Regions from separate parts of the Micromonospora sp. WMMD1274 genome, predicted to be linked through region 2. Evidence: predicted binding sites of a transcription regulator. Region 2 holds the regulator's gene; the other holds the start of a gene.
The links. The regulator HrcA, encoded in region 2, represses chaperone genes, less so after heat shock. The targets are predictions, from matches to a motif close to GGTTNGCACNCTCNNNNNGAGNGTGCNAACC.
Positions count from the first base shown of each region.

Region 1: groES (co-chaperone GroES) is a predicted target of HrcA. The motif match lies at 7,520-7,550, and genes of this name have one in related genera.

Region 1 covers NZ_JBMHMG010000001.1:2,094,800-2,109,083, forward strand. Annotated here, with positions in the region: gene guaB (IMP dehydrogenase) at 1-1,382, opposite strand, end outside; gene ACN27D_RS09475 (DUF5319 domain-containing protein) at 1,580-1,984, shown strand; gene ACN27D_RS09480 (response regulator transcription factor) at 1,997-2,815, opposite strand; gene ACN27D_RS09485 (WhiB family transcriptional regulator) at 3,068-3,451, shown strand; gene ACN27D_RS09490 (sulfite oxidase) at 3,622-5,232, opposite strand; gene groL (chaperonin GroEL) at 5,356-7,002, opposite strand; gene groES (co-chaperone GroES) at 7,073-7,387, opposite strand; gene ACN27D_RS09505 (THUMP-like domain-containing protein) at 7,642-8,841, shown strand; gene ybaK (Cys-tRNA(Pro) deacylase) at 8,898-9,377, shown strand; gene ACN27D_RS09515 (sugar ABC transporter substrate-binding protein) at 9,582-10,685, shown strand; gene ACN27D_RS09520 (ATP-binding cassette domain-containing protein) at 10,789-11,598, shown strand; gene ACN27D_RS09525 (sugar ABC transporter permease) at 11,595-12,854, shown strand; gene ACN27D_RS09530 (ROK family protein) at 12,884-14,059, shown strand; gene ACN27D_RS09535 (DUF4142 domain-containing protein) at 14,158-14,284, shown strand, end outside.
Region 2 covers NZ_JBMHMG010000001.1:1,389,329-1,403,612, forward strand. Annotated here, with positions in the region: gene ACN27D_RS06000 (serine hydrolase domain-containing protein) at 1-781, opposite strand, end outside; gene ACN27D_RS06005 (histidine triad nucleotide-binding protein) at 778-1,122, opposite strand; gene ACN27D_RS06010 (SDR family NAD(P)-dependent oxidoreductase) at 1,204-1,965, shown strand; gene ACN27D_RS06015 (16S rRNA (uracil(1498)-N(3))-methyltransferase) at 2,102-2,836, opposite strand; gene dnaJ (molecular chaperone DnaJ) at 2,838-3,983, opposite strand; gene hrcA (heat-inducible transcriptional repressor HrcA) at 4,057-5,079, opposite strand; gene ACN27D_RS06030 (DUF4870 domain-containing protein) at 5,312-5,956, shown strand; gene hemW (radical SAM family heme chaperone HemW) at 5,996-7,219, opposite strand; gene ACN27D_RS06040 (enoyl-CoA hydratase-related protein) at 7,239-8,024, shown strand; gene ACN27D_RS06045 (hypothetical protein) at 8,137-8,997, shown strand; gene ACN27D_RS06050 (carbohydrate ABC transporter permease) at 9,012-9,845, opposite strand; gene ACN27D_RS06055 (carbohydrate ABC transporter permease) at 9,842-10,828, opposite strand; gene ACN27D_RS06060 (sugar ABC transporter substrate-binding protein) at 10,825-12,117, opposite strand; gene ACN27D_RS06065 (GlsB/YeaQ/YmgE family stress response membrane protein) at 12,341-12,625, opposite strand; gene ACN27D_RS06070 (GlsB/YeaQ/YmgE family stress response membrane protein) at 12,879-13,166, opposite strand; gene lepA (translation elongation factor 4) at 13,392-14,284, opposite strand, start outside.

The DNA.
Region 1 (14,284 bases), 710 kb from region 2:
GACAGCGGCCCCCGGTAGGGCACCTGACCCTCGACGCCCTCCGGGACCAGCTTGTCCTCGGCGAGCACGTCCTGCTGGAAGTAGCGGTCCTTGGAGTAGGACTTGCCCTGGCCGCGCGACTGCATCGCGCCGAGCGAGCCCATCCCCCGGTACGCCTTGTACTGCTTGCCGTTGATGAAGATCAGCTCACCGGGGCTCTCCTCGCAGCCGGCGAGCAGGCTGCCGAGCATCACCGTGTCGGCGCCGGCCACCAGGGCCTTGGCGATGTCGCCGGAGTATTGAATGCCGCCGTCGCCGATCACCGGCACGCCGGCCGGGCGGGCGGCGCGGGCCGCCTCCATGATCGCGGTGATCTGCGGTACGCCGACCCCGGCCACGATCCGGGTGGTGCAGATGGCGCCCGGTCCGACGCCCACCTTCACGCCGTCCGCGCCGGCCTCGACGAGCGCCTTCGCGCCCGCGTACGTGGCGATGTTGCCGCCCACGATGTCGATGCTGACGTCCCGCTTGAGCCGGGCCACCATCTCCAGTACGGCCCGCTGGTGGCCGTGTGCGGTGTCCACGATGACGACGTCCACGCCGGCGTCGACGAGCGCGCGGGCCCGCTTGTAGCCGTCCTCGCCCACGCCGACCGCGGCGGCGACCCGGAGCCGGCCCGCGTCGTCCTTGGTGGCGTTCGGGTACTGCTCGCTCTTGGTGAAGTCCTTGACCGTGATCAGGCCGCGCAGCTTGCCGCCCGCGTCCACGATCGGCAGCTTCTCGATCTTGTGCTGGCGCAGCAGGCCGAGCGCGTCGTCCTTGCTCACGCCGACCGGGGCGGTGATCAGCGGGGTGCGGGTCATGATCTCGCGCACCGGCGTGGCCGGGTCGGAGACGAACCGCATGTCGCGGTTGGTGACGATGCCGACGAGCTGGCCCTGCCCGTCCACCACCGGCACGCCGGAGATGCGGTAGCGCCCGCAGAGCGCGTCGACCTCGCGCAGCGTGTCGTCCGGGCTGGCGGTCACCGGGTTGGTGATCATGCCGGACTCGGAGCGCTTCACCAGGTCGACCTGGAGCGCCTGGTCCTCGACGGAGAGGTTGCGGTGCAGCACGCCGATGCCGCCCTGGCGGGCCATCGCGATCGCCATCCGCGCCTCGGTGACCGTGTCCATCGCGCTCGACAGCAGCGGCACGGTCAGCTCGATGTTGCGGGTGAGGCGGGTGCGGGTGTTGACGCGGCTGGGCACGACGTCCGACTCGCCCGGCTGGAGCAGTACGTCGTCGAAGGTCAGCCCGAGCGGCACCACCCGGGCCGAACCGGCCGGCAGCTCGGGCAGATGGCCACCCAGCTCCCCGCCGTCGGCGCCGGCCGGGATCTCGGTGCTGGGCGAATTCTCCACGATTGCTCCCCTGAGCTGGTCGAACGGGCTGCAGCGAGGCGGCGCGCGGGGGCACCGGCAGGCGCCGGGTGACGGCGCGTCGCCTCATCGTACCCACCTACCCGTCCCGGCCCGGGCAGCGGCGGGCCCGAGGGTAGGCAGGGCCACAGCACGGGCTGGGGCGGGCTTTCCGGCGGCTCGGGGTCTACGGTGAGGGGGTGCACGACGAGCCCATCGACCCGTTCAACGGCGACCCGGCCGATCCGGCTGCCGGCCTGCACGATCCCGGCGACGACGACGCGCTCGACCCGCTGACCGAGGTCGAGCGCCAGGACGTCCTGGAGGATCTCGCCGATCTGGAGATCTACCAGGCGCTGCTCCAGCCGATCGGCGTGCGCGGCCTGGTGATCGAGTGCGAGGACTGCCGCGAGCCGCACTACTTCGACTGGGATCTGCTGCGCGGCAACCTGCGCCACCTGCTCAACTCGGGGCGTCCCCGGGTGCACGAGCCGGCCTACGACCCGGACCCGGACCACTACGTGAGCTGGGACTACGCCCGCGGGTACGCCGACGGTGTGCACGACACGCTCACCGAGGGCACCGACGACTCCGCGCAGGAGTGACAGCCGGGCGAGTCAGGCGACCAGGCCCGCCCGGAACCCGGCCGCGACGGCGTGCGCCCGGTCGCGCGCGCCGAGCTTGCGGAACAGCCGCCGGGCGTGCGTCTTGACCGTGTCCTCGGAGACGAACAGCTCCCGCCCGATCTCCGCGTTGCTCTTGCCCTCGGCCATGCCGAGCAGCACCTGAAGCTCCCGCTCGGTCAGTCCGATCGCGCTGCGCGGCGTCCGCGCCGGTCGCTGGACCGCACCGGCCCGGGGCGCCTCCGCGCCGTCGGCCGCCGCCGGGTCGTCCGGGTCCTCGCCCCGTTGCACCGGCACCACCGTGGGCAGGCCCGCGGCGTCCACCGGGGCCGTCGCCGGCCAGCCGGGCCCACCCTGGGTACGCCCCGGCGCCGCCGACCGGGTCGGCCCGCCCACCGCCGCCGCGTCCCGGGCGGTGTCCGCCACCCGGTGCCTGTTGCTCCGGCCGGGGGCGGAGAGCAGCAGCAGCGCCTTGGCGACCGCGCTGGTCAGGTCGTGGTCGGCGTTCTGGATCAGTCCGCGCGCCCCGGCGCTGATGGTGGCCGCCGCCGACTCCGACTCCTCGGCGCCGAGGAGCAGCACCGCCGCCTGCGGGGCGCGGGCGAGCACCCGCCGGACGAAGCCGGCGCTGTCCGGGCGGGTCAGGGCGGTGTCGGCGAGCACCACGTCCACCGGACGCTCGGCGAGCCGCAACATCACCTCCGGATCGGAGACGGCCGTCCGGACGACGCCGGACAGCCCGAGCCGCGCCGCCGCGGAGGTCAGATGCTGGGCCGCCAATGGTGTCCGAACGCACACAAGAACACTACGCACGGTGGTCTCCTCTCCGACTCAGAGCAGACCATGCGGAGGTGGGGTCGGGAGGGGGTTCCGGGCAATCATCCGAACTTTTCCGACAGATGGGGCATATGCCGCCGAGTGTCCGAGGTTTTCGATCACAGATGTGTGAGGCGCGGACCGCTCGGGTACCGAGGGGTTCATCCGGAACCGGCATCCCGCGCGGACCGCCGCCCGGTAGCTGGCAACGAACATTCTCCGCGGTGCCGCGCGGGAGGAGGGGTGCTGATGTCGAACGTACGTAGGCTGCCTGGACCGATCGACGAGCTCTGGGACTGGCAGCGGCTCGGAGCCTGCCGTGGCCGCGACAGCGCGCAGTTCTTCCACCCGGACGGCGAGCGCGGCTCCTCCCGGCTGCGCCGCGAAACCGGCGCCAAGTCGGTCTGCCGCGCCTGCCCGGTACGCGCCGAGTGCGCCGCGCACGCGCTCTCCGTGCGCGAGCCGTACGGCGTCTGGGGCGGGTTCAGCGAGTCCGAGCGGCTGCGGCTGCTCGCGCTCGGCTGGGAGGACCTGGCCGACCGCCGGCAGACCCGGGTGGACATCGCCCGCCTGGAGGCGCGCCTCGGCCGCCCGCACAACACCGCCGTGCCGGACCAGCGCAAGGTCGCCTGACCGGCTCCACGACCCCCGACGCCGCGCCCCGGACCCCGGGGCGCGGCGTCGTGTCGTCCCGGCCCGGCCCTCGCGTGATCAACACCAGTTCGGCGAAGTGGCCATATCGCGGAACCTCTGATGCCACCACTTCGGGGAGCTGGTGTTGATCTTTCGGGGTGGGGCGGTCGTCAGGTGACCGTGACCCGCACTGTGTGCCAGCCGGTCGCGCCGTCGGGGGCTACCGGGGCGCGCTGTTCCGTCTGGGTCTCGCCCGCCGTGTCGGTCGCCCGGACCTGGAGCGTGTGCTCGCCCGGCGTCGCGTCCCACCGCCAGGACCACTGCACCCAGGTGTCAGCCGACACCGCCGGGGCGAGCGTCGCCTCCTGCCACGGGCCGCCGTCGGCGCGTACCTCGACGCGGCGGATGCCACGGTGCTGCGCCCACGCCACACCCGCCACCGTCACCGGGCCGGCGGCTGGGCGGCTGCGGGGCCGGGGCGTGTCGATCCGGGACTGCGTCTTGATCGGGCCCTGCGCGGACCAGCCGCGCGGCACCCAGTACGCGTCGAAGTCGGCGAAACTGGTCAGCTCCAGCTCGGTGAGCCACTTGCAGGCCGACACGTACCCGTAGAGGCCGGGCACCACCATCCGCACCGGGAAACCGTGTTCGATCGGCAGCGGTTCGCCGTTCATGCCGACCGCGAGCAGCGCGTCCCGCCCGTCGCGCAGCACCGACGTCGGCGTCCCGCAGGTCCAGCCGTCCACCGCGCGGCCGACCACCTGGTCCGCGCCGTCGAGCGGGCCGGCCTCGTCGAGCAGCTCCTTGATCGGCACGCCGAGCCAGCGCGCGTTGCCGATCAGGTCGCCGCCCACCTCGTTGGAGACGCAGGCGAGCGTCACGTACCGCTCGACCATCGGACGGGCCAGCAGGTCGTCGAAGCTCAGCTCGATCGGGTTGCGCACCCGCCCGTGGATACGCAGCCGCCAGGTGGCCGGATCGACCTGCGGCACCACGAGCGCGGTGTCGATCCGGTAGAACTCCCGGTTCGGTGTGACGTACGGCGCGAGCCGGGGCAGCGACAGGTCCGCTCCGGCCGGCACCTGCGGTGCGGGGGCGGCCGGGGCGGGCAGCGTCACCGCCTCCCGGGCCGCCGACACGCCGCGACGGCCGGCCAGCCAGTGCCCGCCCAGCCCGGCCACCGCCGCCGCGCCGGTGAGCAGCCCGGCGCCACGCAGGAACCGCCGCCGCGACTCCGCGTCGTCGTGCCGGACCGGCTCCCAGCCGCCGGGGGTCTCCCCCTCGCGGGCGAGCGCGGCGACCGCCGGGGGCGGCGCGGAGGACGGCGTGGCGCGGGGTGCCGGATCGGCGCTCAGCGGTCCGGCCACGAAGGCCCAGAGCGTCAGCGCGCCGAGTCCGCCGCCGACCAGGGCGGGCAGCCCGTCGAACGCGTTCGCGCCGGCCCGGGTCAGCGCGGCGGCCACGCCGAGCACCGTGAACGCGGCGACCCCGGCCAGGCCGAGCACCAGCCGCCGGGCCGCCGCCAGGCCGAGCAGCGCCCCGAAGGCGGCCAGCAGCAGCGCGGTCCCCACCAGCAGGGCGATCTTGTCGTACGTGCCGAAGACGTCGATGGCGAACTGCTTGAGCGGCTCGGGGACCAGGTCGACGACGAGTCCGCCGACGGCGACGAGCGGAGCGGACCGGGGACCGGTCAGGACCGCCACGGGTTCGGCGGTGCCGAGGGCCACCACGGTGGCGACGACACCGGCCGTCGCCGCGCGGCGGCGGGAGAGGGTGCTCACGGCGTCCAGTCTGGTCGACCCGCCGGGCCGGCTGCCAATGTCGTCAGCGTTCCGTAAGCAGATACGCGTCAGGGCACACCACCGGGTCGGCGGTGTGCCCTGACGTCGGGCGTGCTCCTCGGGTCAGAAGCCCGGGCCGTGCTGGTGGCCGTGACCGTGCGAGTGGCCGTGCCCACCGGCGGCGGCCGGCTCCGGCTCGGCCGGCTTCTCCACCACGAGGCTCTCGGTGGTGAGCAGCAGGCCGGCGATCGAGGCGGCGTTGCTGACCGCGTTGCGGGTCACCTTCACCGGGTCGATGATGCCGGACTTGGCCAGGTCGACGTACTCGCCGGTGGCGGCGTCGAGGCCGTTGCCCCAGTCCTGGCCGACGACCTTCTCCACCACCACGTAGCCGTCGTGGCCGGCGTTCTGCGCGATCCAGCGCAGCGGCTCGACGAGCGCCTTGCGCACGATCGAGACGCCGACCTTCTCGTCACCGGTGAAGCCCAGGTCGTCGTCGAGCACCGGCAGGATCTGGGCCAGGGCGGCGCCGCCACCCGGGACCGTACCCTCCTCGACCGCGGCCTTGGTCGCGGCGATGGCGTCCTCGATGCGGTGCTTGCGCTCCTTCATCTCGACCTCGGTGGCCGCGCCGACCTTGATCACGGCGATGCCGCCGGAGAGCTTCGCCAGCCGCTCGGCCAGCTTCTCCCGGTCCCACTCGGAGTCGGAGGCCTCGATCTCCTTGCGGATCTGCGCGACCCGGTCGGCGACCTCGGAGGCCTGCCCGCCACCGTCGACGACGGTGGTGTTCTCCTTGTCGACCACGACGCGGCGGGCGGTGCCGAGCACCTCCAGGCCGACCTGGTCGAGCTTGTAGCCCAGCTCCGGGGCGACCAGCTCGGCGCCGGTCAGGATCGCCATGTCCTGGAGCATCGCCTTGCGGCGGTCGCCGAACCCGGGGGCCTTGACGGCGCAGACCTTGACGGTCTTGCGCAGCGCGTTGACCACGAGCGTGGACAGGGCCTGGCCCTCGACGTCCTCGGCGACGATGAGCAGCGGCTTGTTGTTCTGGAGGACCTTCTCCAGCAGCGGCAGCAGCTCCTCGATCGCCGAGATCTTCTGGGTGGTGATCAGGATGTACGGGTCCTCCAGGACCGCCTCCTGCGCCTCCAGGTCGGTGACGAAGTTCGGCGAGATGAAGCCCTTGTCGAACTGCAGACCCTCGGTCACCTCCAGCTCGGTGACGAGCGCGGAGCCCTCCTCGACGGTGATGACGCCGTCGCGGCCGACCTTCTCCATCGCCTCGGCGATCAGCTCGCCAATCGCGGCGTCCTGCGCGGAGACGGTCGCGACGTGCGCGATCGACTCCTTGCCGGCGACCTCGACGGCCTTGCCGAGCAGCGCCTCGGAGACCTTGGCGGCCGCCGCGTCGATGCCCCGCTTCAGGCCGGTCGGGTTGGTGCCGGCGGCCACGTTGCGCAGGCCCTCACGGACCATGGCCTGGGCCAGCACGGTGGCGGTGGTGGTCCCGTCGCCGGCGACGTCGTTGGTCTTGGTCGCCACCTCCTTGACCAGCTGCGCGCCGAGGTTCTCGTACGGGTTGGTGAGCTCGATCTCCTTGGCGATGGTCACGCCGTCGTTGGTGATCGTGGGCGCACCGAACTTCTTGTCCAGGACGACGTTGCGCCCGCGCGGGCCGAGGGTGACCTTCACCGCGTCCGCGAGGGCGTTGACACCGTGCTCCAGCAGGTGCCGGGCGTCGTCCGAGAAGCTGAGGATCTTCGCCATCAGTATCCCTTCGAAGCGACGTTGCCCCGGCCCGGCGAGCCGGACCGGGGCAACGACACTGATCGGTTGCTTACTTCTCGATGACCGCGAGGACGTCGCGGGCGGAGAGCACCAGGTACTCCTCGCCGGCGTACTTGACCTCGGTGCCGCCGTACTTCGAGTAGAGGACGGTGTCGCCGACCTTCACGTCGATCGGCACGCGGTTGCCCTTGTCGTCGATCCGGCCCGGGCCGACAGCGAGGACGGTGCCCTCCTGCGGCTTCTCCTTGGCGGTGTCGGGGATCACGATGCCCGAGGCGGTGGTGGTCTCGGCCTCGTTCGCCTGGACCACGATGCGGTCCTCGAGCGGCTTGATCGCAACCTTGGTCGCGGTAGTCACGGGCATACCCTCCCGGGTACTTGGTGTCGTTGCCGGCCGGCATGCCGACCAGCGTCAATCTGCCACATGCCACCGGGCGGGGCCGTCGTCGCGGGTGCCGGTCCGCCTGGCGCTCAACCCCCGGGCACGAGGCTCGGGTGTTGGCACCCTCAGGGTGAGAGTGCTAATCGCAGGTTATTCCTCGGCTAGCACTCCGTCAAGGAGAGTGCCAACGCGTCGCCCTCCGTTTCGCGCCGGAACCGGGCCGGGAGAATGAGCGCGTGGATCTCGACCAGCTCGCCGCGCTGCGTACCCCCAAGGGGTCGGCGGCGCTCGCCGCGGCCGAGCGGGTGGCCGGCGGCGACCCGCTGGCGGCGGCGGCCGCGCTGCGCTCGGCCGGCCTTCCCGGCGGGCTCGCGGCGGCGGCGCTCACCCAGGCCGAGCTGCGCCGCCGGGCGGCCGGCAAGTTCGGCGCGGCGGCGGCCGGGATGTTCCTCACCCGGGCGGGGCTGGAGCAGGCGACCCGCCGCGTGGTCGCCGACCGGCGCGCGGCACGGCTGCGCGCCGCGGGCGTGACCACGCTGGCCGACCTGGGGTGCGGCCTGGGGGCCGACGCGCTCGCCGCGGCCCGCGCCGGCATCCGGGTGTACGCGGTGGAGGCCGACCCGGTGACCGCCACGATGGCCGCTGCGAACGCCGAAGCGGCCGGGCTCGCCGATCTGGTGACGGTCTCCTGCGGTGACGCCACGGCGTTCGACGTGACCGGGGTGGACGCGGTGTTCTGCGATCCGGCGCGGCGGCGGGCGGGCACCGGGCGGCGTGTGTTCGACCCGAACGCCTACTCGCCGCCGTGGGACTTCGTCACCGGCCTGGCCGCGCGGGTGCCGCGCACGGTGGTGAAGGTGGCGCCCGGGCTGGACCACGCGCTCATCCCGGGCGGCGCCGAGGCGGAGTGGGTGAGCGTGGACGGCGACCTGGTCGAGGCGGCACTGTGGTGCGGCGAGCTGGCCGAGGTCCCGCGCCGCGCCACGGTGCTGCGCGAGCGCGACGACGCGGTGTCGCTCCTCACCGGCACGGGCGCACAGGAGGCGCCGGTGGGACCGGTCCGGCGGTTCCTCTACGACCCGGATCCGGCGGTGGTACGCGCGCACCTGGTCGCCGAACTGGCCGCCGACCTCGACGCCACGCTCGCCGACCCGTCGATCGCCTACCTGTACGGAGACCAGGCCCGGCCCACCCCGTTCGCCCGCTGCCTGGAGATCACCGACGTGCTGCCGTTCTCGCTCAAGCGGCTGCGCGCCCTGCTGCGGGAGCGGCGCGTCGGCCGGGTCGAGATCCGTAAGCGCGGGTCGGCGCTGGAGCCGGAGAAGCTGCGCCGCGACCTGCGGCTGTCCGGCGACGAGGCGGCCGGTCTGGCGCTGACCCGGGTGGCCGGCGCTCCCACGGTGCTCGTCTGCCGGCCGGTTCCGGCCGGCGGCTGACCCCGGCGCGCGGTTTCGGCTCGCGGTCGGCCGACGGCCGGGCTAGCTTGACGCCCATGGCGGGCCCCGGCACTCCGGCGATCGCGTTGCTGAGCAAGCGGAAGATCGCCCACAGCACCCACACCTACGACGTGTCGCCGGACGCGCCGAACTACGGCGCGCTCGTGGCGACCGCGCTCGGGGTGGCGCCGGAGCGGGTGTTCAAGTCGCTCGTCACCGAGGTCGACGGCGGGCTCACGGTGGCGGTGGTGCCGGTGACCGGCGAGCTGGACCTGAAGGCGCTCGCCGCCGCGGCCGGCGGCAAGCGGGCCACGATGGCGGACCGCACGACCGCCGAGCGGGCGACCGGATACGTCCGCGGCGGCATCAGCCCGCTCGGGCAGCGCAAGCGGCTACCGACTGTCATCGACGCCTCCGCGCTGGCGCACCCGACGGTGTACGTCTCGGCGGGTCGCCGGGGGTTGCAGGTGCAGCTCGCGCCGACGGATCTGGTGGCGCTCACCGGGGCGACGACGGCATCGATCGCCGCCACCTGAGCGGGGTCGTGACGGTACGTGTGGGAGCGTTCCCGGAACGCGCTCTCCCGGTGGTGTCCCGCGGGTGACAACCGCGTTGCTGAATTGTTACCGCCGCCAACAAACTTCTGACCTCGGCAGTCTTGCGGCGCATGGGAAGCGGGGAATACGTTGCCGGACACAACAAAACATCACCACTCCCCCACCTCCGAAAGGACCCTGCACATGCGCAAGGGCTTCCTCACCTTCGCGGCCGTCGGTCTTCTCGCGACCGGCAGCATGGCCGCATGCGGTGACAACGGCGGTTCTTCCGACGAGGCCGGCGGCTCCAACGCCAAGAAGCCGAAGATCGGCGTGATCCTGCCGGACAGCAAGTCCTCCGCCCGCTGGGAGGGCGCGGACCGCAAGTACCTGGAGGCGGCGTTCAAGGCCGCCGGCGTCGACTACACGATCCAGAACGCCCAGGGCGACAAGTCCGCCTTCTCCACCATCGCCGACGGCATGCTGACCAGCGGCGTCACCGCCCTCATGATCGTCAACCTCGACTCGGGCACCGGCAAGGCCGTGCTGGAGAAGGCCAAGTCGCAGGGCGTCGCGACCATCGACTACGACCGGCTGACCCTGGGCGGCTCCGCCCAGTACTACGTCAGCTTCGACAACGAGGCGGTCGGCAAGCTCCAGGGCGAGGGCCTCAGCAAGTGCCTGACCGACAAGGGCGCGCAGAAGCCGGTCGTCGCCTACCTGAACGGCTCCCAGACCGACAACAACGCCACCCTGTTCAAGAACGGCTACGACTCGATCCTCAAGCCGAAGTTCGACTCCGGTGACTACACGAAGGGCCCGGACCAGAACGTCCCGGACTGGGACAACGCGCAGGCCGGCGTGATCTTCGAGCAGATGCTCACCCAGCAGAAGGGCAAGATCGACGGCGTGCTCGCCGCCAACGACGGCCTGGGCAACGCAGCCATCTCGGTGCTGAAGAAGAACCAGCTCAACGGCAAGGTGCCGGTGACCGGCCAGGACGCCACCGTCCAGGGCCTGCAGAACATCCTCGCCGGTGACCAGTGCATGACCGTCTACAAGGCGGTCAAGAAGGAGGCGGACGCCGCCGCCGAGCTGGCCATCGCGCTCGCCAAGGGCGAGCGGAAGGACACCGGCCAGACGGTCAAGGACCCGGAGGGCAACCGGGACGTGCCGGCCGTGCTGCTGGAGCCCAAGGCCATCTACAAGGACAACGTCAAGGACGTGGTGGCCGACGGCTACGTCACCAAGGAAGAGCTCTGCACCGGTGCCTTCGCGAAGCTCTGCACCGACGCCGGCGTGAGCTGACCCACCCGCCTCAGGCGGCGCCGCCCGGCACGGGGAGACCCGTGCCGGGCGGCGCCCGCGCCGGACGGGATCCGAGACCTCCCTCCGCCCAAAGGAGAACCCCGTGTCCGCAACCCCCCTGCTGGAGCTACGCGGGATCGACAAGAGCTTCGGTCCCGTCCAGGTGCTGCGTGACGTCGCCTTCGCCGCGCACCCCGGCGAGGTGACGGCGCTCGTCGGCGACAACGGCGCCGGCAAGTCGACCCTGGTCAAGTGCATCAGCGGCATCCACCCCACCGACGCCGGCGAGTTCCTCTTCGACGGCAAGCCGGTCAGCATCAACAGCCCCCGCGACGCCGCCGACCTCGGAATCGAGGTCGTCTACCAGGACCTCGCGCTCTGCGACAACCTCGACATCGTGCAGAACATGTTCCTCGGCCGGGAGAAGCGCAGCGGCATCGTGCTCGACGAGCCGACCATGGAGCAGATGGCCGCCGAGACGCTCGCCGGCCTGAGCGTGCGCACCGTGAAGTCGCTGCGCCAGCACGTGGCCAGCCTCTCCGGCGGCCAGCGGCAGACCGTCGCCATCGCCAAGGCCGTGCTCTGGAACAGCAGGCTCGTCATCCTGGACGAGCCGACCGCCGCGCTCGGCGTCGCGCAGACCGCCCAGGTGCTGGAGCTGGTGCGCCGGCTGGCCGACAACGGCCTGGCCGTGGTGCTCATCTCGCACAACATGAACGACGTCTTCGCCGTCTCCGACCGGATCGCCGCGCTCTACCTCGGCCAGATGGTCGCCCAGGTGAAGACCACCGACATCACCCACTCGCAGGTGGTCGAGCTGATCACCGCGGGCCGTTCCGGCAACCTCGGTCTGTCCACCGACCCCGGCAACGGCACCGAATCCGCCGACGCAACCTCGGGAGCGCTCCGATGACCGCCACCGCCGTGAAGAAGGAAGGACCGGCCGCCGTCACGCCCGCACACACCGTCGGCGACCACGTCCGCAACTACCTCGCCCGGGTACGCGGCGGTGACCTGGGCGCCCTGCCCGCGGTCATCGGCCTCGTCGTGCTCTGCGTGGTGTTCACCATCGTGCGCCCGGTCTTCTTCTCCGCGGGGAACTTCGCCAACCTCTTCACCCAGGGTGCCGCGGTCACCGTGATCGCCATGGGGCTGATCTTCGTGCTCCTGCTCGGCGAGATCGACCTCTCCGCCGGCTTCGCCAGCGGCGTCTGCGCCGGAATCCTGGCGAACGTGGTCAGCGTGCTCGGCTACCCCTGGTACGTCGCCGTCCTCGCGGCCCTGATCACCGGTGTGCTGATCGGCCTGATCCTCGGATTCCTGGTCGCGAAGGTGGGCATCCCGTCCTTCGTGGTGACCCTGGCCGGCTTCCTCGCCTTCCAGGGCGTGGTGCTGCTGCTCATGAAGGAGGGCAGCAACATCTCGATCAGCGACGACGTGATCGTCGGCATCGAGAACGGCCGCATCGCGCCGGCCATCGGCTGGCTGCTCGCCGCCGTCGCGATCCTCGGCTACGCCGTCGTCCAGCTGCTGCGTCACCGCAACCGGATCTCCCGGGGACTGGTGACCGAACCGGCAGCCGTGATGGGCGCCCGGATCGGCGGACTGGCGCTGCTGATCGTGCTCGCGGTCTACGTGCTCAACCAGGAGCGCAGCATCAACCCGCTGATCACCTCGAACAAGGGCATGCCGGTGGTCGTGCCGATCGTCGCGCTCCTCCTGGTGTTCTGGACATTCGTGCTCAACCGCACGGCCTACGGCCGTCACCTCTACGCGGTCGGCGGCAACGCCGAGGCGGCGCGACGGGCCGGCATCAACGTGGACCGGCTCAAGATCTCGGCCTTCGTGATCTGCTCGGGCATGGCGGCCGTCGGCGGCATCATCGCCGCGAGCCGGGACCGGTCGGTGGATCCCAACACCGGTGGCAGCAACGTGCTCCTCTACGCGGTCGGCGCGGCCGTCATCGGCGGCACCAGCCTCTTCGGGGGCAAAGGCCGCATGATCAACGCGGTGCTGGGCGGCGCGGTGGTGGCTGTCATCATCAACGGTATGGGACTGCTCGACCTCAGCTCCGGGCTGAAGTTCATCTTCACCGGCCTGGTGCTGCTCCTCGCCGCCGGCGTCGACGCGCTGTCCCGGCGACGTTCGGCCGCAACCGGTACCCGCTGATCCCGGTTATCGACACGATGGCAGTGGCAATGCGCGCGGGCCCCAGTCAGGACGAGATCCGTCGGCAGAACCTGGGCGCATTGCTCCGCTACGTACACGTTCACGGCGCCACCACCCGGGCCGAGCTGACCACCGCGCTCGGCCTCAACCGCAGCACCATCGGCGCGCTGACCGCGGACCTGGCCGGCGCCGGTCTGGTCAGCGAGGGGACGCCGAAGGAGACCGGCCGGGCCGGACGACCGTCACTCGTCGTCCGGCCCGAGTCGGAACGGGTCTACGCGTACGCGTACAGCGTCGAGGTGGACCGGCTGCGGGCCGCGCGGGTCGGGCTCGGCGGTGAGGTGCTCGACCGCCGGGAGATGGACCGGCCGCGCAACCTGGTCGCCGGGGAGGCCGCCCCGCTGCTCGCGGGCGCGGTCAAGGAGATGCACCAGTCGGTGCCGGCGGACGCGGTCTGCGTGGGCGCCGGGCTGGCGGTCTGCGGCATGGTCCGCCGGGAGGACGGTCTGGTCCGGCTCAGCCCCACAACCGGCTGGGTGGACGAGCCGATCGGCGCCGCGCTCGCCGTCGAGCTGGGGATAGACGTACCGATCACGGTGGGCAACGTGGCCGACGTGGCCGCGTACGCCGAGCACGCCCGCGGTGCGGCGGTCGGCTGCGACAACGTCATCTACCTCTACGGCGACGTCGGTGTGGGCGCGGGCATCATCGCCGGAGGACGGCGACTGACCGGGCACGGCGGCTACGGCGGCGAGGTCGGCCACATGGTGGTGGTCCGCGACGGGGTGCGCTGCGACTGCGGCCGGCGCGGCTGCTGGGAGACCGAGATCGGCGAGCACGGGCTGCTGCGTGCCGCCGGCCGGTCCGAGGCGCGCGGCCGGGACGCGCTGCTCGCCGTCTTCGACGCCGCCGACCGCGGCGACGCCCGCGCCCAGACCGCGGTACGGCAGGCCGGCGACTGGCTCGGCTTCGGCGTCGCGAACCTGGTCAACATCTTCAACCCGGAGATGGTCATCTTCGGCGGCACCATGCGCGACCTCTACCTGGCCTCCGCCGCGCAGGTGCGCAGCCGGCTCAACTCCAACGGGCTGCCCGCGTGCCTGGAGCACGTGCGGCTGCGTACCCCGAAGCTCGGTGACGACGCGGCGCTGATCGGCGCCGCCGAGCTGGCGTTCGAACGACTCCTCGCCGACCCGCTGAACTGATCGGCCCGCCGATCCGTACCAGTGTGCGGACGGGCGGCCGGCTTGCGCGGCCGTCCACGACCCCGCGTACCGGTCCGGACCGAGGAGGCACCGCAACCATGGCATCGCTGAAATCCGCACGCCGCAAGCTGGCGCACCGGGTGGTACTGCTGCTCGCCGCGCTGGGCGCGGGGATCGGCGTCGTTCCCGGGACGGCGCAGGCCGCACCCAACCCCGGCGTGCAGA
Region 2 (14,284 bases):
GCGGCCAGCGCATCTCCTCGACAGTCGTCGCGGCGAGCACCGCGCCGTCCGGGTCCACCGCTGCCGGGTCGGCCAGGAACGCGGCCCAGCGGGCCATGTCCGTCGCGGTGCTCCAGAGCTGCGCGGCGGGGGCCACCGCGCCGAAGTCGGCGGGTGGTTCCGGGTGGGCCTCGTCGGAGTACGCGTCGACCAGGAACCCGGTCGCGGCGCGCTCGGTCGGGTGCGGGCCGGTGGCGGTCAGCCTGAGTGGGCCGAGCACCCGGTCGGCCAGCACCTCGGCCCAGGTGCCGCCGCGCAGCCGGGCGACCGCCTCGCCGAGCAGCGCCAGGCCGAGGTTGGAGTAGTGGAAGCGCCGGCCGGTGGGCAGCACCCGCTCGACCCGGGCCAGGTCGGCCAGCATCTCGTCGACGGCCGGGGCGCGCAGGCTGTCCCACACGTCGCCGTGCGGCTCGCGTTGCAGGCCGGCGGTGTGCGACAGCAGCCGGCGTACGGTCGCCTCGCCGTGCGCGGGCAGGTCGAGGTGCCGCCCGATCGGGTCGTCCAGGTCGAGCAGGCCGTCGTCGCGGCACTGCATGACGAGCGCCGCGGTGAAGGTCTTGGTGACCGAGCCGATCCGGAACACCGTCTCCGGCCCCAGCGGGGTGTCGTTGCCGGTGTCGCCCGCCGTGCAGGTCCAGAGCGGCCGGTCGGCCCGGTGCAGGGCGGCCGACACCGCCGGGATCCGCCCGGTGGCCTGCGCCTGGCGCACCATCCGGCCGAGCCGGTCGGAGACGTCGGTCATCGGCAGAGCATCGGGCCGAGCGGCGCGCCGCCGAGCAGGTGGGCGTGCACGTGGAAGACCTCCTGGCCGCCGTACGGGCCGGTGTTGAACATCAGCCGGAACCCGTCCACGGTCAGGCCCTCTTCCTCGGCGACCACGGCGGCGGTCTGGAGCACCTCGCCGGCCAGCTCGGGCGCGCCCTGGGCCAGCGTGGCCACGTCCGCGTAGTGCTCCTTCGGGATCACCAGCACGTGGGTGGGCGCCTTCGGGTCGATGTCCCGGAAGGCCAGGGTGGTGGCGGTCTCGCGGACGATGGTGGCCGGAATCTCCCCGGCGACGATCCGGCAGAAGAGGCAGTCCATCGCAGCAGTGTAAGGACGGGCGCCCCGAGCGTGGCGGGGGCACCGCCGGGCGGACCGGCCCGATGCGGCAGGATGGCCGCCATGTCGGGACGGGCGGTGCTGGTGACGGGGGCCTCGCGGGGCATCGGACGGGCGGTGGCGCGGGCGTTCGCCGCCGGTGGGGACCGGGTGGCGATCCACCACCGGGACTCGGCCGAACTGGCGGAGCGGCTGCGCGCCGAACTGCCCGGCGACGGGCACGTGGTGGTACGCGCCGACCTGGCCGACGCCGATGCGGTACGCGCCATGGTGGACGAGGCGGCCCAGCGGCTCGGCGGTCTCGACGTGCTGGTCAACAACGCGGGCGTGTTCGGGCCGGCCGATCCGCCGCACCCGGTCTTCGAGAGCAGCTACGAGCAGTGGCGGGCGCGGTGGCGGGAGGTGCTCGACACCAACCTGGTCGGCGCTGCGAACGCCGCCTGGTGCGCCGCGCAGCACATGCGCGAACGCGGGGGCCGGATCGTGAACGTGTCGTCCCGGGGCGCGTTCCGGGGTGAGCCGGCCAATCCGGCGTACGGGGCCAGCAAGGCCGGGATGAACGCGATGGCCCAGTCGCTGGCGGTGGCGCTGGCGCCGTACGGCATCGGGGTGGCCTGCGTGGCGCCCGGCTTCGTGGAGACCGACATGACCAACGAGCACCTGAAGAGCGAGCGGGGCGAGGCGGTACGCGCCCAGTCCCCGTTCCAGCGGGTGGCCCGGCCGGCGGAGATCGCCGCGGCGGTGCACTGGCTGGCGAGCCCCGAGGCCGAGTGGGCGTCCGGCACCATCATCGACCTCAACGGCGCCTCCTACCTCCGCTCCTGACCCCGCCCTGACCTCCGGCGATCTTGCACTTTCGGCCCTGACAAAGCCTGCAAAAGGGGCGCAGCGGGGGCCCAAGCTGCAAGATCGACGCGGCGGGAAGGGCGGGGGCGCGGCCCGCGAGAACAGGGCGCGCGGGTTACCAGTGGGTCAGGCGGGTGGCCAGGACCGTCAGGGCTGCCACGCCTGCTGTCGACGTGCGCAGGACTGACGGGCCCAGGCGGACCGTGCGCGCGCCCGCCTCGGCGAACGCGGCCAGCTCGTGGTCGGCGATGCCGCCCTCCGGGCCGACCACCAGGACGATCTCGCCCGCCGCCGGCAGGTCGACGGTGGTCAGCCGGTCCTGCGCGCCCTCGTGCAGGACGTACGCGCCGGCCGCCCCGGCGATCCGGCGGGCCACCGAGACGGTGGACTCGTCCGGCGCGCCGGCCACCACCGGCAGCCACGGGCGGCGGGCCTGCTTGGCCGCCTCCCGGGCGGTGGCCACCCACTTCTGCCGGGCCCGTTCGCCCCGCTCGCCGCGCCACTGCGCCACCGAGCGGGACGCCGCCCAGGGCACGATCTCGTCCACCCCGACCTCGGTCATCGCCTGCACGGCGAGTTCACCACGGTCGCCCTTGGCGATGCCCTGCACCACGACCAGCCGGGGCACCGGCGCGTCCGCGTACCCCCGGCTGGTGACCCGCAGGTCGAGCGTGCCGCGGCCGACGGCGGTGACCACCGCGGCGGCGGTGCCGCCCCGGCCGTCGGCGAGCACCAGCTCCTCGCCGACGCGCAGCCGCTGCACGGTGGCCGCGTGGTGGCCCTCCGGGCCGTCCAGCGTCAGCGTGTCACCGGTGGGCAGCGCCTCGACCAGGAACAGCGGCGCCGACACCTCAGGCGTGCCCGTTGAAGGCGTCGCGCATCCGGGAGAAGAAGCCGCCCTGCTTGGTCAGCTCGGCGACCTCCTCGCCGCGGGTCTTGGCGAAGTCGCGCAGCATCCGCTCCTGGTCGGCGTCGAGCTTGGTCGGGGTACGCACGTCCAGGTGCACGTAGAGGTCACCCCGGCCGGTGCCGCGCAGGTGCGGTACGCCCCGGGCGCGCAGCCGCAGCGTGCTGCCGGGCTGGGTGCCGGGCTTGACGTCGACGGTTTCCTCGCTGTCGAGCGTCTTGATGGTCAGCCGGGTGCCGAGCGCGGCGGCGGTCATCGGCACCGTCACCCGGCAGTGCAGGTCGTCGCCCTTGCGGGAGTAGACGTCGTGCGGCCGCTCGTGGATCTCGACGTAGAGGTCGCCGGCGGTGCCGCCGCCCGGGCCGACCTCGCCCTGCTGGGCCAGGCGGATCCGCATGCCGTCCTCGACCCCGGCCGGGATCTTGACGGTCAGCGAACGGCGGGTACGCACCCGGCCGTCGCCGGCGCAGGTCGGGCAGGGGTGCGGGATGGTGGTGCCGTAGCCCTGGCAGACGGTGCACGGCCGGGCCGAGACCACCTGGCCGAGGAAGGTCCGCTGCACCGACTGCACCTCGCCGCGGCCGCCGCACGCCTCGCAGGTGGCCAGGTGGGTGCCGGCGGCGGTGCCGGCGCCGGAGCAGGTGGTGCAGAGCACCGCGGTGTCGACGGTGATCGGCGCCTCGACGCCGAACGCGGTCTCGTTGAGGTCCAGTTCCAGGCGCAGGATCGCGTCCGCGCCGGGGCGGGTACGCGGACGCGGGCCCCGGCTGCCGCCCGCGGCGCCGCCGAAGAACGCGTCCATGATGTCCTGGAAGCCGACGAACGGACCGGCGCCGCCCGGGCCGCCGGGACCGCCCGCGCCACCGCCGCCCGGGGCGAGCGGGTCGCCGCCCAGGTCGACGATCTGCCGCTTCCGGTCGTCCGAGAGGACCTCGTACGCGGCGTTGATGTCCTTGAACTTCTCCTGGGCCTCCGGGTCCGGATTGACGTCCGGGTGGAACTGCCGCGCCAGCTTGCGGTAGGCGCGCTTGATCTCGTCGTCGGAGGCGTCCCGGCTCACGCCGAGAATGCCGTAGTAGTCCCTGGCCACTGCGTTAGGTGTCCTCATGTTCGTCTCGCGTCGCTCCGGTCGTCGGCCGGAACCGGCCGTCGGCCCTGACTGGTCAGTTCTGGGCCAGCAGTTCGCCCACGTAGCGTGCCACGGCCCTCACCATGGCGATATTGCCGGGGTAGTCCATCCGGGTCGGCCCGAGCACGCCGAGTCCGCCGACGATCGTGCTGCCCGGCCCGTAGCCGGTGCTGACCACCGAGGCGGCCCGCAGGTTGTCGTATTCGTTCTCGTCGCCGATGAGCACCCGGGTGGTGCTCGGCTCGGTCTCGCCGATCAGCTTGAGCAGCACGACCTCTTCTTCGAGCGCCTCCAGGATGGGCCGCAGCGAACCCTGGAAGTCGAGCAGGCCACCCCGGGTGAGGTTGGCCTGGCCGGCCAGCGCGAGGCGCTCCTCGTGCCGTTCCACGAGCGTCTCCAGCAGCACGGTGGAGAGCGTGGTCATGGCCGGGCGCAGATGCGGCGCCGACTCGTCGACGAGCGCCTGCACCAGCGGCGGCGTCTCGGCGAGCTGGCTGCCGACGAGCTTCTCGTTCACCAGCCGGCGCAGGTCGGTCACGTCGTCGGCGGGCACCGGGGCGGGCAGCTCCACCAGCCGCTGCTCGACCCGGCCGGTGTCGGCGATCATGACGACCATCAGCCGGGTGGTGGAGATCGGCACCAGCTCCAGGTGGCGCACCTTGGAGCGGGCCAGGCTCGGGTACTGCACCACGGCGACCTGCCGGGTGAGCTGGGCGAGCAGCCGGACCGTACGGTGCACCACGTCGTCCAGGTCGACGGCGCCGACCAGGAAGCGCTCGATCGCCCGGCGCTCGGCCGGGCTGAGCGGCTTGACCCGGGAGAGCCGGTCGACGAAGAGGCGGTAGCCGCGGTCGGTGGGCACCCGGCCGGCGCTGGTGTGCGGCTGCCGGATGTAGCCCTCCTCCTCCAGCACCGCCATGTCGTTGCGCACCGTGGCCGGCGAGACGCCGAGCTGGTGCCGCTCGACCAGGGCCTTGCTGCCGACCGGCTCCTGCGTGGCGACGTAGTCCTCGACGATGGCGCGCAGCACGGCGAGTTTGCGGTCGTCGAGACCCATTCCCCACCTCCTGACGCACCTCGGTCCGGCCGGCGCGCGGCATCCGCCGGGCGGCTGGCACTCGACTGTAGCGAGTGCCAGTCTACGTCGGCACCCCCGCCGATGCGATGATCGCCTGACGGACCTGCGGTGCGGCCCGCCACACAGCACCGCCCACCAGGGCCGAACAGCCGGTCATCGTCGGTCTGTGTCGCTCTGGTGCGGGTTGCCCGGTGCACCTACCGTGGCGACCATGACAGAACCTCCTCGCCCTCCCGGGGCAGGGGACTCCGGCCCCCAGCCCGACCCGTCGGCGCCCTACGGCTCGCCGGCCGGTGAACCGCCCACCGCTCCACTGTCCGGCGCGCCGGGCGCGGGCGGCTATCCCCCGCCCGGTGACTATCCGCCCCCGGGTGGCTACCCGCCTCCGGGCGGCCAACCTCCGCCGGGCGACTACCCGCCCCCGGGCGGCTACCCTCCGCCGGGCGGCACGCCCGGCTACGGCGCCGGCTACCCCGCCGGTGGCGGATACGGCCCCGCCGCGTACGCCAACAACGACGAGAAGACCTGGGCGCTGGTGTCGCACTTCGGTGGCGCCGTGGGCGTCATCGTCGGCGGTGGCCTGCTCGGCTGGGTCGCTCCGCTCATCGCGCTGATGAGCCGGGGCCAGCAGTCGCCGACGGTCCGCGCGCACGCCGTCGCGGCGCTGAACTTCCAGATCACCTGGGCCATCGCCGGCGTGCTCGCCTGGGTGATCACGATCATCACCTGCGGGATCCTGTTCTTCGTCCCGATGCTGGTCTGGCTGGTGCCGCTGATCTTCGGGATCATCGGCGGGGTCAAGGCGAACGACGGCGTGCTCTACCGCTACCCGATGAGCTACAGCTTCACCAAGTGACGCCGCCGGCCGGCCGAGGGGGCGGCCGGCCGGCCCCGGTCACGGCAGCAGGTCGCGTACCACCGCGTCGGCCAGCAGCCGGCCGCGCAGAGTCAGCACCACCAGCCCCCGCGCGTACGCCCCGGCGTCGAGCAGCCCGGCGTCCCGGGCCCGCTCGGCGCCCGCCCGGCCGGCGGCGTCCAGCACGTCCAGCGGCAGGCCGGAGGCGAGCCGCACCCGCAGCATCACGTCCTCCATGTGCTGCTCGTCAGCGGTGAGCTGTTCCCGGGCCAGCGCGGGCGAGACGCCCTCGGCCAGCCGCGCCGCGTACGCGCTCGGGTGCTTGACGTTCCACCAGCGCACGCCGCCGACGTGGCTGTGCGCTCCCGGGCCCAGGCCCCACCAGTCGGCGCCGGCCCAGTAGAGCAGGTTGTGCCGGCACCGGGCCGCCGCCGAGCGGGCCCAGTTCGACACCTCGTACCAGGAGAATCCGGCCTCGCCGAGCGCGGCCTCCGCGGCCAGGTAGCGGTCCGCCGCCACGTCGTCGGAGGGGTACGGCAGCTCGCCGCGGCGCATCCGCGCGGCCAGCCGGGTGCCGTCCTCCACGATCAGGGCGTACGCGCTGACGTGGTCCACGCCCGCGTCGACCACCTGGGCCAGCGAGGCGGCGAAGTCCTCGGCCGTCTCGCCCGGCGTGCCGTAGATCAGGTCCAGGTTCACGTGCTCGAACCCGGCGTCGCGCGCCTCCAGCGCGGCGGCGGTGGCCCGGCCCGCGCTGTGCCGCCGGTCGAGCACCGCGAGCACGCCCGGCGCGGCGGACTGCATGCCCAGCGAGATCCGGGTGTACCCGGCTGCTCGCAGCGTCTTGAGCGACTCCGGGCTCACCGACTCGGGGTTGGCCTCGGTGGTCACCTCGGCGTCGGCGGCCAGCCCCCAGACGCGGTCGATGCCGTCGAGGATCCGGGCCAGGTCGTCGGCGGGCAGCAGGGTGGGCGTGCCGCCGCCGACGAAGACGGTGTCGACCCGGGGCGGGGGCGAGTCGCCCAGCACCCGGGCGGCCAGCTCCAGCTCGGCCAGCACGGAGTCGGCGTACGTCTCCCGGCTCGCCCCGCCGCCCAGCTCCGACGCGGTGTACGTGTTGAAGTCGCAGTAACCGCACCGGCTGGCGCAGAACGGCACGTGGACGTACACGCCGAAGCCGCGCGCGCCGACGGCGCGAGTGGCGGTGGCGGGCAGCGATCCGTCGCGCGGGACGGGTTCGCCTTCTGGAAGGACGCCGGGCATGGCCACTAGTGTGCCCGGCATGACCTCTCCGGACGCTCTCGTGCGAGTCGCCACGGCCCGTGGGGTGACCACCCTCACCCTGGACAGCCCGCACAATCGCAACGCGCTCTCCACGCCCCTGATGACCGAGCTGCTGGCCGGGCTGGCCGGCGCGGTCGCCGACGACGCGGTACGCGCGATCGTGCTCGACCACACCGGCCCGGTCTTCTGCTCCGGCGCCGACCTGAAGGAGACAGCCGCCGCGTACGCCAGCGGGACGGTGCCCGCCGGGATGCTCGGCGACGTGCTCGTCGCGGTGCGGGAGTGCCCGAAGCCGGTGGTGGCGAAGGTGGCCGGGCCGGCCCGGGCCGGCGGGCTGGGCCTGATCGCCGCCGCCGACCTGGCTGTCTGCGCGCAGGAGGCGACGTTCGCGTTCACCGAGGTGCGGATCGGGGTGATCCCGGCGGTGATCTCGGCGACCGTGCTGCCCCGGCTGGGTCAGCGGGCCGCCGCCGAGCTGTACCTGACCGGCGACACGTTCGACGGCCGCCGGGCCGCCGAGATCGGCCTGGTCACCGCCGCGGTGCCGGCCGACGAGCTGGACGCCGCCGTCGAGCGCTACTGCGCCTCGCTGGTCAAGGGCGCCCCCGGGGCGCTGGCCGGGACGAAGGAGCTGCTGCGCCGGCCCGCCGGGCCGGACCTGCGGGCCGAGATCGCCGAGTTGGCCGCGCTGTCGACCGGGTACTTCCTCTCCGACGAGGGGCGCGAGGGCGTGATGGCGTTCCGGGAGAAGCGTCCCGCCGCCTGGGTACCCGCCGAAGACTGAGGTTGGCGGCGGGCCCCGCGTGAGCCACCTGCGGCCGACGTGGGGCCCGCCGGTCGGCCGAGAGCCGCCGTGGCGGGTGGGACGTACGCTTGTCGGACTGTCGGGACAGGGGGTGCGGGTGCGGACGCGAGCGGCGATCGTGGCATCTGGGGTGGCGGTGTGCGTGCTGGCACTGCTCGCGGTCTACGTCGTCACCAAGCAGTTCGGCGAGCACCTGCGGCTGCCCCTGGCCAGCCGGACCTGCACCGTGAAGGCGGACGGCGAGGTGGTGCTCGGCGCCGACCAGATGGCGAACGCGGCCACCATCGCGGCCATCGGGATGCAGCGCCGGATGCCCGAGCGGGCGGTGGTGGTGGCGCTGGCGACCGCGTACCAGGAGTCGCACCTGCGCAACATCGCCCACGGCGACCGCGACTCGCTCGGCCTGTTCCAGCAGCGCCCGAGCCAGGGCTGGGGCACCCCGGAGGAGATCCAGGACCCGCGGTACGCGGCGAACAAGTTCTACGCCGCGCTGAAGAAGGTCAAGGGCTGGGAGCGGATGCGGATCACCGACGCCGCCCAGCGGGTCCAGCGCTCGGCGTTCCCCGAGGCGTACCAGAAGTGGGCGGACGAGTCGGAAGTCCTCACCCGCGCGTTGCTCGGCCACGCGACCGGCGCGGTGGCCTGCACCGTCGGCTCGCCGCCGACGATGCGCGGCCCGGCCGCCGCCAGCGCCGTGCTGGAGAGCCTGTCGCTGGACTGGGGGCTGCCCCGGCTGGCCACGGCGACCGACCTGACCGCGCTCACCGTGCCGGCCGGCGACGACCGCAACGGCTGGCGGTACGCGCACTGGCTCGTCTCGCACGCCGACGACCACGGCGTGAAGAAGGTCCGCTTCGGCAACCTGGAGTGGACCGCCGAGCAGGGCTCCTGGGCCCGGGTGAAGGGCGATCCGACCACCGAGGTGCGCGCCGAGGTGTTCGCCGCGGCCTGACCGCCGCCGCCGGGTCAGCCCTTGACCGCTCCCGCCACCAGGCCGGAGACCATCCGGCGCTGCACCAGCAGGAAGAAGACGATCACCGGCAGGGTGAACAGCGTGGACGCGGCCATGACCGAGCCCCAGGCGGTGTCGTCCCGGCCGAAGAAGAACGTCATCGCGACCGGCAGCGTGTACTTCTGCTGGTCGTTGATGAACGTCAGCGCGAAGATCAGCTCGTTCCACGCGGTGATGAACGAGAAGATGCTGGTGGCGACCAGGCCGGGCGCGACGAGCGGGAACAGCACCTTGCGGAACGTCTGGGCCCGGCTGGCACCGTCGATGGCGGCGGCCTCCTCCAGTTCCTTGGGCACCGCGGCGACGAAGCCGCGCAGCATCCAGACCGCGAACGGCAGCGAGAAGCCGAGGTACGTGAGGATCAGGCTGGGCAGCGTGTTGTAGAGGCCGAGCCGCTGGATCATCAGGAACAGCGGGATGACCAGCGCCTCCAGCGGGATCATCTGCACCACCAGCAGCATGATCAGGAACGTGGTGCGCAGCTTGAACCGGAACCGGGCCACGGCGGTCGCGGCGAGCAGCGCGACCAGCCCGCTCAGCAGCACCGTCGCCAGCGCGACGAGGGCGCTGTTGAGGAAGAAGTCGGCGAACGTGACGCCCGGGATCAGGTTGCCGGTGAGGATCTCCCGGTAGTGCTCCAGCGTCGGCTCCGCCGGCACCGGCCGGGGGGTGGACGAGAAGATCTCCCGGTTGGGCTTCAGCGAGGTCGCCACCATCCAGTAGACCGGGAACGCGGCGAAGAGCGCGACCAGCAGGCCCGCGCCGTTGAGGGCGATCTTCTTCATCATTCGTCCTCCTGCCGCAGCACCATGCGGACGTACAGGGCGGTCACCACGAGCAGGATCACGGTGAGGATGACGGCGATGGCGGAGCCGAGGCCGTACTTGGGCGGCGGCGAGAACGCCTCCGCGTACGAGTAGATCGACAGCATGAACGTGGACCGGTCCTGGGTGCCGCCGGCCAGCACGAACTGCTGGGTGAAGACCTTGAAGTCCCAGATCGTGGAGAGCACCACGAGGATGCCGAAGACCGGCCGCAGCACGGGGAACGTGACCGACCAGAACACCTTCCACGGCCCGGCGCCGTCGACGCGGGCCGCCTCCTGCAACTCCGTCGGCACACTCTTGAGCCCGGCCAGGACGCTCACCGCGATGAACGGGAACGAGTGCCAGACCACCACGAGCGTCAGGATGGCGAAGAACAGCAGCGGGTCGTTGAACCAGCCGTACCCGGTCCAGTCGCTGCGCCCGAACAGCGCCGTGGACAGCCCGTCCGGGAGCTTGTTGAACAGCCAGGTGACCAGGCCGCTGGTGTCGTCGAAGATCCACTTCCAGACGATCGTGCCGGTCAGCGCTGGGGTGGCCCAGGCGAGCATCACGCAGCTCGCCACGAACGTGGCCATCTTCTTGCCCAGGCGGTTGAGCAGCAGCCCGACCAGCGTGCCGAGGATCATCGTGAGCGCCACGTTGGCGAGCGCGAACAGCACGGTGTTGCGCAGCACCGTACGGAAGAACGGGTCGCCGAGGATCTGCGCGTAGTTGGCCAGGCCGACCCACGGCCACTCGCGGTCGCCGCGTAGCTGCCGGACGCTGTCCAGCTTGTGGAAGGACATCCACACGACCTGGCCGAGCGGCCAGAGCAGCAACACGGCGATGATCGCCAGGCAGGGCAGCAGGAGCAGGTACGGAAGGTGGTCCACCCGGCGACGGCGCCGCCGCGCGGGGGTCTCCCGCGCGGCGGCCTCGCCGGTGGCCTCGGTCAGCGTGGTCACTTGGCGTTGAGGATGCTTTCCATCTCGGTGGCCGCGTCGGCGGTGGCCTTCTCGACCGTCTTCTGGCCCTTGATGACCGAGCTGTTCATCGCCTGGGTCACCGTCTTGGTGCGGCTGACCTCGACCCACTTCGGGGTGAGCGGGGTCAGCTTGGTGTTCTGGATGGCGGTGGCGAACGCGGCCATCACCTTGTCGTTCGCATAGTCGCCGCTGCTGACCAGGTCCTGGTAGACCGGGAAGAAGCCGAGGCTGCTGGCGAACTCCTTGTCCTTCTGCTTGCTCAGCAGCACGGTCATGTAGTCCCAGGCCAGCGCCTGCCGCTCGCTGTCCTTCCAGATGGCGATGTCGGATCCGCCGGCGAACGCCGGGGCGGGCTTGCCGTCCGGGCCGGGGATCGGGAACGTGCCCCACACCTTCTCGATGTCGGGGTTGTCCTTCTTCATCGCGCCGCCCTGCCAGCTACCGGCGAACGCCATGGCGGCCTTGCCGGTGGCGAACTGGGTGCGGGCGTCGACCTCGTTCCACCCGGCCGCGGCCGGCGGGGCGACCTTGTGCACGGTCACCAGGTCGGTCCAGAACTTGACCGCCTTCTGCGCCTCGGGGGTGTTGTACCCGGACTTCCAGCTGTCGCCCTCCTTGGTGGCGATCTCCCCGCCGGCACCCCAGAGGAAGGAGTAGAACGGCAGCTCGGAGTTGCCGGGCAGGGCGATGCCGTAGGTGCCGGGCTTCTTGGCCTGCACGGCCTTCGCGGCGGCGACCATCTCGTCCCAGGTCGTCGGCGGCTTCACGCCGGCCTCGGCGAACCAGTCGGTGCGGTAGTAGACGGCGCGCACGCCGGCGTACCACGGCACGCCGTACTGCTTGCCGTCGAGCTGGGCGTTCTTGACCAGGTCGGGCAGGATGTCCTTGCCCTCGGACCAGCCGTTGAACTTGTCCGAGACGTCGGCCAGGGCCTCCTGCGCGGCCCAGCCCTGGGTCTCGGTGTTGCCCAGCTCGGTGACGTCCGGGCCCTCGCCACCGGCGAGCGCGGCCTGGAACTTCTTCGGCGCCTCGAGCCAGGGGATGTACTGCACCACGACGTCGGTCTCGGGGTGCTTCTTCTTGAACTCCGCCTCGACGCTGTCGAGGAACTTGGTCTGGGCGTCGCCGCCCTCACCCATCATCCACACAGTGAGCTTGCTGTTGTCGGCGGCCTTGTCGTCGTCGCCGGAGCCACCGCACGCGGTCAGCACCAACGCGGCCGACGCCACGATGGCGGTGACCGGAGCCAGCCGCTTCCACCTGTTCACGCCATATCTCCCTCAGGGCCGTTTGGCACTAACCTTCTCCGCCGCACCTTAGTAGGAAAATTTCCTTTACAACAGGGGGTGTTCGTGACGGAGGGCACAGGCGACCGTATCGCAGCCGGAGGCCCGGCCGACATCGATGCCGTCCGGGCAGTTCAGGACCCACGTACGCCGACGGGCGCCCGGCCGGTGAGGCCGGGCGCCCGTCGAGGCGCGTGGTGCGGGGTCAGTAGCGCGAGACGCCGCGGCGACGGCCGACACCGGCCACCAGGGCCACGCCGATCGCGGCGAACAGCACCTGCAGCATCAGCTCGCGCCAGTCGATGCCGGCGGTCTCGGCGAAGCCGGAGGCCCGGGCCACGATCGTGCCCAGAAGCGCGGCGCCGACGCCGATCAGCATGTGCAGCCACATCGGCATGTTCTGCCGGCCCGGCACGACCAGCCGGCCCAGCGCGCCGACGATCAGACCAACGACCAGCGCCGTGATGATGCCCCAAACGGTGAGCTCCATGGTCGCCCTCCTCCTTAAGATCGGGTCACACTTTTTCGTGTGGTTACTGTCGTGATCGCTAAGTTCCCGACCGCCCGGAAATCCAAACCGACTCCGATGACGAATTGTTCAGACGTACCCTGACCTGCTGCTTCTCGCCGAAACCCGGCGCGGCGGGCGGGCCCGGCGCACCGACGGGGTTCAATGCACCGAATACGCCGACGGGCGCCCGGCCGGGTCGGCCGGGCGCCCGTCGAGGCGCGTGGTGCGTGAATCAGTAACGCGAGACGGCGCGGCGGCGGCCGACGCCGGCCACCAGGGCCACGGCGATGGCGGCGAGCACGACCTGCACGGCCAGTTCGGCCCAGTCGATGCCGGCGGTCTGCGTGGCGATGCCGAGCGCGCGGGCCAGGACGGTGCCCAGCAGCGCCGCGCCGACGCCGATCACCATGTGCAGCCACATCGGCATGTTCTGCCGGCCCGGCACGACCAGCCGGCCCAGCGCGCCGACGATCAGACCCACGACGAGCGCGGTGATGATGCCCCAGACGGTGAACTCCACGGTCGGTCCTCCTAAAAGCGATTTCGCACGTTCTGTGTGCGTTTGCTGTCGTGCCCGCTAAGTGCCCGACGCATCGAAAACCGAAACCGGCGGCATCGACCGCCGCTCCCCCGACCGGGACGAACCCGCAGGTGGGAGCGCTGCCAGAGGCTGAAAATTTCCTGGGTACGCGAACCGGCCGGCGCCCTGGGGACAGGACGCCGGCCGGTTCGTGGAGCCTGACCGTTACTTCTTGCCGGCGGGCTTGCCGTCGCCGGAGTCGGACGACAGCGCCGCGATGAACGCCTCCTGGGGGACCTCCACCCGGCCCACCATCTTCATCCGCTTCTTGCCCTCCTTCTGCTTCTCCAGCAGCTTGCGCTTCCGGCTGATGTCACCGCCGTAGCACTTGGCGAGCACGTCCTTGCGGATCGCGCGGATGGTCTCCCGGGCGATGACCCGGCTGCCGATGGCCGCCTGGATCGGCACCTCGAACTGCTGGCGCGGGATCAGTGAGCGCAGTTTCGCCGCGATCGTCGTGCCGTACGTGTACGCCTTGTCCTTGTGCACGATCGCGCTGAACGCGTCGACCGGCTCGCCGTGCAGCAGGATGTCGACCTTGACCAGGTCGGACGCCTGCTCGCCGGAGGGCTCGTAGTCCAGCGAGGCGTAACCCTTGGTGCGGCTCTTGAGCTGGTCGAAGAAGTCGAAGATGATCTCGGCCAGCGGCAGCGTGTAGCGCAGCTCCACCCGGTCGGCGGAGAGGTAGTCCATGCCGAGCAGGCTGCCCCGGCGGCCCTGGCACAGCTCCATCACCGCGCCGACGTAGTCGTTCGGGGTCAGCACAGTCGCCCGCACGGTCGGCTCGTACACCTCGGCGATCTTGCCGGTCGGGTACTCGCTCGGGTTGGTGACCACGATCTCCTCGCCGTCCTCCTGGATGGCCCGGTAGACCACGTTCGGAGCGGTGGAGATCAGGTCGAGGTTGAACTCCCGCTCCAGCCGCTCCCGGATGATCTCCAGGTGCAGCAGGCCGAGGAAGCCGCAACGGAAGCCGAAGCCCAGCGCGCCGGAGGTCTCCGGCTCGTACGTGAGCGCCGCGTCGTTGAGCTTGAGCTTGTCCAGCGCCTCGCGCAGGT